2 linked regions of the Antarctobacter heliothermus genome follow. The protein of the gene in region 2 binds, or shares a complex with, the protein of the main gene of each other region. Links are inferred from orthologs where the notes say so. Each region holds a gene or a part of one and is shown on either strand. Other genes may lie near its edges.

Region 1 (4,010 bases), 2.5 Mb from region 2 along the record:
TCACCTGATGGATGCAATGCGGCCCCACGCCGAGTGGATCCTTGGCGCGCCGGTGTCCTTTGATGTGTCCGTCCTGCGGGTCGATGGCGACGTGGCTTTTGCTAGCCTGCATCCGATGCGGCCCGGCGGGCGCGAGATCACTGCCGGCGACATCCCGCAACGCCCTGGCTGGGACAATCCATTCGACTGGGGCGGTACCAATATACAGGCGCTTTACCAGCGATCCGGCAACACATGGGTTGCGGTGCATCATGCGACGGGCGCCACCGATGTCTGGTGGGCGGATCCCCAGTTCTGCCCGACATGGGGCACGGTGATCCCCGAGGTCTGCTGACCCTGGTTAGTTGCGCGGCACAAGTGATAACAACCCTCCGGGCTGGCGCTTGATCTGCCCGTCAAGTTCCAGATCGGTCAAGGCGGGCGACACCTTTCCGGCGGATGCGCCCAGATCCCGGATCAGTTGATCCTCGGCCAGGGGTGACGGCCCCAGCCGTTCAAGGATGCTCTGGTGCAAGGCAGCCGTTTCACGCAGCTTGCCCTTGGCTGAGGATTTAACCTGCCTTGCAGGGGGAGAAACGGATGGCACGGGGTCCGGCTCGGAGAGGTCAAATTGTGCCTGTTGAACCGCCGTCGAGGTGGCCTCAGCCGGGGGCAGCGCCTCAAGGATGTCTTCGACGTTGCGGATCAATCGCGCGCCGTCGCGGATCAGGAGATTGCACCCGCTGGCGCGCGCATCCATCGGATGGCCGGGCACGGCCAGCACCTCACGTCCCTGATCCAGCGCGGTGCGCGCAGTGATCAATGAGCCAGACTTGGCCGCGGCCTCAACAACCACGACCCCCCGCGACAGGCCGGAAACGATACGGTTGCGGGTAGGAAAGTGGCGTGCGACAGGCTGCATTCCGATGGGCTGCTCGCTGACACGGGCGCCGCCGTTGGCGGCTATGTCCTCGGCCAGTTTGGTGTTCTCCGAGGGGTAGAGCACGTCCACCCCGCCCGCCATGACTGCGATTGTTCCGGTCGGCAGCGCGCCCAAATGTGCGACCGTATCGATGCCGCGCGCCAATCCCGAGACAACCACATGGCCAGCAGCCCCTAGCCCTTCGGCCAGACGGCGGCCCATGCGTGTTCCCAGTGACGATGCGCTGCGTGCACCTACCAGCGCCACCTTGGCGCGGCGCAAGACGGTGCGATCCCCAACACCCCAGAGGATCGGGGGCGCATCAGAAATCTCTGCAAGCTCCTCCGGGTAATCAGACTCTCCACGGCAGACCATCCAAGCGCCAATACGTTGACCGGCGGCCAATTCCGCCTCAACCACACCCAGAGGACAGGATTCATAGCGGTCAACGCCAGCGGCCCGTGCGACACCGGGCAGCGCATCAAGCGCAGCCTCGGCACTGCCGTGTTCGGCGAGCAATCGCCAGAAGGTCGTCGGCCCGACGCGGCGCGAGCGCAAGAGACGGAGCCAAGCCACACGATGATCTTCCGTGGTGGGTGGGAGTGGGGGGTGAGTGGAAGAGTGAGTTTCGTCGCGCATCCTGACCCCGTCGTCTTGCTTAACGAGTCATAGCGGCAGGCTGGTTAACGGCAGGTAAATCGCGGCTCGAAATCCATGACTGCAAGGTCCAACCCACCGAATTATCCGAAAAACAGGTGAAAAGGCTGGCGCCTTGCAAAAACCGCCACACTACCCGCCGTCAAATCGCCGGTATGCACCGGCCTCAACCTGAGCGCCGAGTCGCCTCCGAAAGATTGTCGGGCTTTGATGGCGAACGCATATACGCCGCGCCAAAACCCTGAAACGGCCCAACCGGACCGTCAGGCCTGCGCGCCGCCCACGGTCAGGCCGCCGATCATGACCGTGGGCTGGCCTACACCAACCGGCACCCACTGGCCTTGCTTGCCGCAGTTTCCCATACCCGGATCAAGAGCCATATCGTTACCCAGTGCCCGGATTTGATTGAGCGCAGTCGCGCCGTCGCCGATCAGCGTGGCGCCCTTTACCGGCGCGCCAACCTTGCCGTCCTTGACCCGGTAGGCTTCTGTACAGCTGAATACGAACTTGCCGTTGGTAATGTCCACCTGACCGCCACCAAAGCCCACGGCCCAGATCCCGTCCTTGAGATCCGCGACAATATCCGCCGAATCGGCATCGCCGCCCAGCATGTAGGTATTAGTCATGCGCGGCATCGGAATATGGGCAAAGCTTTGTCTCCGTCCATTTCCCGTGGGCTGAACGCCCATCAAGCGAGCGTTCTGGCGGTCCTGCATATATCCCACCAACACGCCGTCCTCGATCAATACGTTCTTGCCAGAGGGCGTGCCCTCATCGTCGATAGTGATCGAACCGCGACGGTCGGGAATCGTGCCGTCATCCAGAACCGTGACACCTTTGGCCGCAACCCGCTGCCCCATCAGACCGGCAAAGGCCGAAGATCCCTTGCGGTTGAAATCGCCCTCTAGCCCGTGGCCGATCGCCTCGTGCAGCAGAATACCGGGCCAGCCGGGGCCAAGCACTATGTCCATGGCCCCTGCCGGGGCCGGTTCTGCCGTCAGATTCACCAGCGCGATGCGCAGCGCTTCGCGGGCCTTAGACTGCCAGTCCTGCGGGGCCAGCAATCCTTCGAGAGAGACCCTTCCGCCACCACCCGCAGTCCCGGACTCGCGGCGACCGTTGTGTTCGACGATGACTGAGACATTGACCCGGGTCATGGGGCGCGTGTCGCTGACCAGCGTGCCGTCGGCCCGCAGGATCGAAACCTCCTGCAAGGACGCCGCGATGGTTGCCGTAACTTGCACAACGCGCGGGTCCAGATCACGGGTATAGGCGTCGATCTCGCGCAGCACCTCCAGCTTGACCGGGAAACTGGCGCCGTCGATGGGGTCAGAATCGGTATAGAGCGTGCGGTTGGTGCCCGCCGGAGGCGGCGACATGACCCCGCCGCCGTCACCGATCGCCAGGCGCGCCGTATCCACCGCACGTTTCAGCGCATTCGCGCTGATTTCGGTCGCATGGGCATAGCCTGCCACCTCGCCTCGCACCGCACGCAGGCCGAATCCCTCGGACGAATCATAGCTGGCAGTTTTGACCCGCCCGTCGTCCAGCACCAATGATTCCGAGCGGGACCGTTCCAGAAACAGCTCGCCGTCCTCGGCACCGTTCAGTGCCGTACGCACCAGTTTGGTGGTATCCTCAAGGTCCAGATGGGTCTCGAACGGGCGAAAGGCAGAGGGGGTCATGTGCGTCTCCGGCTTGATCTGGATCAAAAAAGCGGCGGTTTGCCGCAAGGGCCGAGCTTTCCCGGCATACCGGAATATGATTTTAAGCAGGGCAGAACGCAATGGGAGGTGCGTGGACCATTCGGGTCCGCCGCCGTGGCCCTCCCGTGGACCACACTCGCAACCGATCAGGGTGAGACATGCAACGCAAATCGATGCTTCTGGGCCTTTTGAGTGCCTTCCTTGCTGCGCCGGCACTGGCGCAAGACCTTCCTGTGCTGGGCAAACCGCACGCCGGCGGAATGGGCTTTCAGCCCGCCGCGACCGAACTGGCCGCCGATCTTCAATGGCTGGACGGCATGGTGCTGGTGATCATCACCATCATCACCCTCTTCGTGACTGGTCTGCTGGCCTACGCCGCCGTCCGCTTCAACCGAAAGGCCAACCCAGTCCCCAAGGCCTTTACCCACAACTCGCCGCTTGAAGTGGCGTGGACCATTGGCCCGATTGTCATTCTGGTCTTTATCGGTGCCTTTTCGCTGCCGGTGCTGTTCAAGCAGCAGGAAATCCCTGAGGGCGACATCACTATCAAGGTGACCGGCTATCAGTGGTACTGGGGCTATGAATATGTCGGCACCGATCTGGCCTATGACGCCTACATGATCGGTTCCCCCGCCACTGGCGGTGACAACCGCATGTCCGCCGGGGTCGAAGAACAACTGGTCGATGCCGGTTATGACAAGAGCGACTTTTTGCTGGCCACCGATACCGCCATCGTCCTGCCCGTT
Region 2 (5,032 bases):
AGCGGGGCCTCGGTGTCCAGAAAGGCGGTGGCGTCGTGAACACGGTCCGTCTCGACCCCAAGCCTGCGCACCCGGCGGCTGGCTGCGGCGCCATTGGTGTATAGGCTGTTGAACAGCGCCAGCGTCGCGGGGGCCGGATCGGGCAGCCAGCGCGGGGCATCGACCGGAAAGGGGGCGTCCTCGAGGGCGAGGGCAATCAGGTGGCATCCGGCTTCGGACAGCGTGGCCAGCAATCCGGGTCGCAGCGCCTGACCGGTCCAAAGCGCCACATCCGGCTGTCGCCGGCGCATGTTGCGCAGGTCGTCGCCGGACAGGTCCCGCGGCAAGGGAACGGTTGTGATCCCCGGCCGGTCTGGCACACTCCCGCTGAGCCAGACCGACACTTCAGGACGCTGCGCAACGAGCCGCGCGGCGAGGCTGGCGAGCGCACGGCCCTGTTCCGTGTCCTCGGCGAACCCCCAGACCAAAGCTCCGTCCGGCCGGTCGGGCCAATCTCGGGCCACACCCGCGGCGGAAGCGCTGCGCGCATAGGTCAGGTAGGCCGACAGGCTGAGCGCGCGGCGGGTCATGGGGTCAGCCCAGTTCCTCGGTCGAGGAAGCCTCTTCGCCCTCTTGGCGCAGGCGATGCAGATGGGCGATGAAATAGCGCATGTGGGCGTTGTCGACGGTGCGCTGCGCCTCTGCCTTCCAGGCGTTGTAGGCCTCTTGGTAGTTCGGAAAGATGCCGACGACATGCAGATCGTTGACGTCCTTGAAGACGGTTTTTGTCGGGTCGACGAGTTCACCGCCGAAGACGAGGTGCAGGCGTTGCATGGGGCGTGGTCCTTGTGGTTGTGGCGTTCCGCGCGAGCCTAGCGATGGCGGGCGGTGGGTCAAGGCGGGGTCGGGTGGCTGTAGTGGGTGGGGAGGGGGCGCTGCCCCCACCGCCCGTTCGGGCGGCCCCCCGGGATATTTTTGGACAGAAGAAACATGGTCGGGGATGTCAGGGAAGACGGTTCAGCAGTGCTGCGTGCAGGCGGGGGTTTGCAGCGACCAGCCCGTCGGCCTGGGGGTGGGCCGCGTTAAACCGCAGGGGAGCGCCGCGCCGGTCGGTGATCGTTGCGCCTGCCTCTGACAGGATCAGCGCGCCAGCAGCGATGTCCCATTCCCAGGTTGGTCGGAAGGTGAACATGGCGTCGTAGCGGCCCTCGGCCACCAGGCTCTGACGGTAGGAGAGCGAAGGCCTGAAGCTGCGGCGCATGTCCGGGATGCCCCCGGGCCACCATTCCGGATTGAGGCTGGCGCGGGTGGCCAGCACTTGTGCCGCCTCGGGCGTCGTGACGGTGTCTGCGGAGATGGATTGGTCGTTCAGGAAGGCACCGCCGCCAAGGCGCGCGGAATAGAGTTTGTCCATCATTGGCAGGTAGATGACGGCAGCGGTGGTCCGGCCATCTTCAACCACGGCAAGCGCATGGGCCCAGGTCTTGTCGCCTTCTATGAAAGAGCGGGTGCCGTCGATCGGGTCGACGATAAAGACCCGTTTCGCCGAGAGGCGCGCGGTGTCGTCAGGAGTTTCCTCGCTGAACCATGCATAGTGGGGCCGCGCGTCGCGCAATACCTGCGTCAGGTGGGTATTGACCGCCAAGTCGGCCTTGGTCACCGGACTGTCGTCTGCTGCCTTGAACTGAACATCCAGAGGGCCGCCGACAAAACTGCGGGCAATGTCGCCCGCCTGCCGTGCGGCGTCGATCAGCAGCGCGAGGTCATTCGCCGGCAAGGGTCAACCCTTCGACCAGCAGCGAGGGCACCACACGGCTGAGCCAGGGCCGGGCATCATTGGCGGGGATCAGGCTGCGCAGCATCTCGCGCAGGTTGCCGGCGATGGTGACACCAGACACCGGGTAGGCGGGCTCGCCATTCTCAACCCAGAACCCGGCGGCACCGCGCGAATAGTCGCCGGTGTTGGGGTTGATTGTGCTGCCGATCATCGATGTGACCAGAAGTCCGTTGCCCATCTGGCGCATCAGGTCTGCGTGGCTGTGATCGCCTTGGGTCAGTTCCAGGTTCCATGCGGTAGGAGAGACCGAGGCCCCGCCGCGCGCAGCGTTGGCGGTGCTGTCCATGCCCAGCTTGCGCGCATTGGCGAGGTCCAGCGTCCAGCCGGTCAGCACCCCATTGTCCACCATGGCGCGGCGGCGGGTCGGCAGACCTTCGGCGTCGAAGATGCGTGAGCCACTGATCCGGGGGCGGTGCGGATCCTCAAGCAGGCTGATGCCGTCGGGCAGCACTTGCTGTCCCAGGGCCTCGCGCAACCAGGATTGGCCGCGCGCCACCTGAGCGCCGTTGGCCGCCGCGACCAGATGGCCGATCAGCGAGGACGAAATGCGTTCATCGAAGAGCACGGGATAGGCGCCGGTTTTCGGTTTGCGCGGATTGAGACGTTCCAGCGTGCGGGCGGCGGCGGTTTCGCCAATCTCCTCGGCGCTGCGCAGGTCGGACTGGTAGACACGGCTGTCCCCGTCATGATCGCGTTCCATCCCCAGACCCTCGCCTGCGATGGCCACGCAGTACAGGCTACGTGAGGTGCGCGCGTAGCTGCCGGAAAAGCCATTGGTAGCGGCCAGGGCGATGCGCTGGGCGTTGTACTGTGCGGCGGCGGAATCGATGCGGGTGATGCCTTGGGTTGCCAGGGCTGCAGCTTCGGCCCGGCGGGCGTCGTCTTCCAGTTCGGCGGGGGCCGGTTCATTCGATGGGTCGCACAGGTCAAGCGGTGTGGCATCGCGGTCAGTCGCCAATTGATCCGGGTCGGCAAGGCCAATGTAGGGGTCTTCGGGGGCCTCGCGCGCCATGGCGACGGCGCGAGTTGCCATTTCCGTCATCGCGTCGGGGCGGATGTCAGAGCCCGAGATGCTGGCGCTGCGCTGGCCCAGAAAGACCCGCAGGCTGAGGTCGCGGTATTCTGCCCGTTCGGCCTGTTCCAGCGTGCCGCCGCGCACGTCGATCGCCTGTGCCGTTGCTTCGACCGCCAAGGCATCAGCCGCGTCGGCCCCCGCCTTGCGGGCGGCATCCAGAAGGGCGGCGGCGAGGTCTTGGGGCGTGTCGGACATGGTGGCCTCTGCGTGGTTCGGTTGGGGACCGAGGTAAGCCTGTCGGCCACAAGAGGCAAGGCCGGGGCGTGCGGGACCCTATCGGGCTGGAACGGTGACCGCCACAATCGGCCCCATCCGCCGTCCCAGATCGGCGCGCCCGACCTGCGGCGCATAGAGGCGTGAGATGTTGCCGTCCAGAAACAGCGCGTTGGGCACCTTCAAAACGTCGCGGAACAGGCGCGCGAATTCGTGAAAGGTGACGGTGTTCTGCGAGATCGCAAAAAACGTACGACGTCCGTCAGCGGAGGTGCCGACACCATTGCGGATGTAGCGCGAGGTGCTGTCTGGCAAAAAACGCGGGTGCAGCGCGCCGTCGATCACCAGCATCGGCCCGGACTGCGTGGCAAAGCGGCACTGCGGTTGGCGGGTCAGGAAATCGCGTGTCTCATACACCCGCGCCCAGTCTTTGCCGATGCAGAAGATGCCGTTGGGCAGCAGGCCAAAATTGCCGGGGCCGGGGGACGAGATCACCCGCATGTCTTCGCGCCCGTCCTCAACGTACAGCCCGACAGGCGAGCGGTCCTCGTGGTACATGCCTGCGTTCATCGCGAACTCAAGGTCGCGCCCGTCACGCGCCAGTTCGGTCTTCAGCGTGCTGAAATGGCCGTAGGGTGTGCCGGAGCTGTCCGACCTGAACAGGCGCATGTCTTCTTCGGTCGCGTCCACTTCGCAGACGATGTAGCGATTGCCGTCGTGATCCAGCGGCTGACAGCCGACGGCACCGGCCTGTGGTGCGCTGGCCAGAGTGGTGATCAAGAGGGCCAGACCAGACAAGAGATGGCGCATCGGCACGGTCAGCTGTCGATATCGCGCTTGACGGCTTCGTCGCCCAGCAGGCGGCGGGTTTCGTCAAGGCGGTCAAAGGTGTCATCCAGCCGAAAGCGCAGTTCCGGTGAATATTTCAGCGTCATGTTGCGGGTGACCGCGCGGCGCAATTCGCCCTTGTTGCGTTCCAGCAGGTCAAACATGTCGGCCTGATTCTCGCCGCCCAGTGGCACCACAAAGGCGGTCGCCACCTTGAGGTCGGGGGACACCCGCACCTCCCCCACGGTGATAGAGAGCCGGTTGAGGTCCGGATCGTGAATGTCACCGCGCTGGAGCACCTCGGAGAGGGCTCGGCGGATCAGCTCTGCCACCCGAAGCTGGCGTTGGCTGGGCCCGGAGGCGTCTTGGAATCTGTTGCGTGCCATGACCCAGACTTAGGCCCGCTGTGGCGGTTTGCCAAGCGGTTCGCGGAGGGCGTGCATTTGTCGGCGCGGGGCGCTAACAGGGGCAAGGCGTTTGTGGCAAGGAGCGGGACAATGGAGGATTACGGTGTTGTGGTGACCGGCGTGTCGGGCCGGATGGGTCAGATGCTGGCGCGGCAGGTGGTGGCGCATGAGCGGCTGCACCTGTGCGGCGCGCTGGAACGGACGGGCCATCCGTGGGTCGGGCAGGATTTGGGCCTTGCCATGGGCGGCGCGGCGCTGGGCGTGATGGTATCCGACGACCCGCTGGAGGCCTTTGCCCGCGCCCATGCGGTGATCGATTTTACCGTACCTGCGGCAACGGTGGCCTTTGCCGAACTGGCCGCCCAGGCGCGGGTGGTGCATGTGATTGGCACCACGGGGTTGAGTGACGATGACTTGCACAAGATTGCGCTGGCGGCGCGGCATTCGGTTGTTGTGCGCGCAGGCAACATGAGCCTTGGTGTGAACCTGCTGACGACAGTGACGCGGCAGGTGGCGGCGGCGCTGGACGCCGATTGGGATATCGAAATCGTTGAGGCGCATCACAACCAAAAGGTCGACGCGCCCTCTGGCACCGCGTTGATGCTGGGCGAGGCCGCCGCCGAAGGGCGGGGCGTCGCACTGGCGGATGTGTCGGACCGGGGCCGCGACGGAATCACCGGGGCGCGCAAGCGC

Evidence for each region. The genes of interacting proteins can lie anywhere in the genome.
Region 1: the proteins of ANTHELSMS3_RS09910 (region 2) and tldD are in contact, whole or in part, in a solved structure (PDB 5NJ9), measured with the Escherichia coli proteins. The link is inferred for Antarctobacter heliothermus from one-to-one orthologs.

What each region holds. Positions count from the first base shown.
Region 1 is NZ_CP022540.1:4,567,291-4,571,300, forward strand. The notes cover bases 1,033-4,010. They hold tldD (metalloprotease TldD), read right to left. Parts: upstream 3,244-4,010; coding sequence 1,822-3,243; downstream 1,033-1,821. Other genes in these bases: dprA (DNA-processing protein DprA), read right to left, coding at 1,033-1,540; coxB (cytochrome c oxidase subunit II), read left to right, coding at 3,423-4,010. In the rest of the region: ANTHELSMS3_RS21705 (hypothetical protein), read left to right, coding at 1-334; more of dprA, read right to left, coding at 341-1,032. UniProt on the Escherichia coli protein: Metalloprotease involved in CcdA degradation. Suppresses the inhibitory activity of the carbon storage regulator (CsrA).
Region 2 is NZ_CP022540.1:2,088,252-2,093,283, forward strand. What follows is about bases 915-3,881. They hold ANTHELSMS3_RS09910 (TldD/PmbA family protein), read right to left. Parts: upstream 3,087-3,881; coding sequence 1,743-3,086; downstream 915-1,742. Other genes in these bases: ANTHELSMS3_RS09905 (3'(2'),5'-bisphosphate nucleotidase CysQ), read right to left, coding at 983-1,756; ANTHELSMS3_RS09915 (phosphodiester glycosidase family protein), read right to left, coding at 3,165-3,881. In the rest of the region: ANTHELSMS3_RS09895 (3-deoxy-D-manno-octulosonic acid transferase), read right to left, coding at 1-569; ANTHELSMS3_RS09900 (DUF4170 domain-containing protein), read right to left, coding at 574-813; more of ANTHELSMS3_RS09915, read right to left, coding at 3,882-3,914; 30S ribosome-binding factor RbfA, read right to left, coding at 3,923-4,318; dapB (4-hydroxy-tetrahydrodipicolinate reductase), read left to right, coding at 4,430-5,032.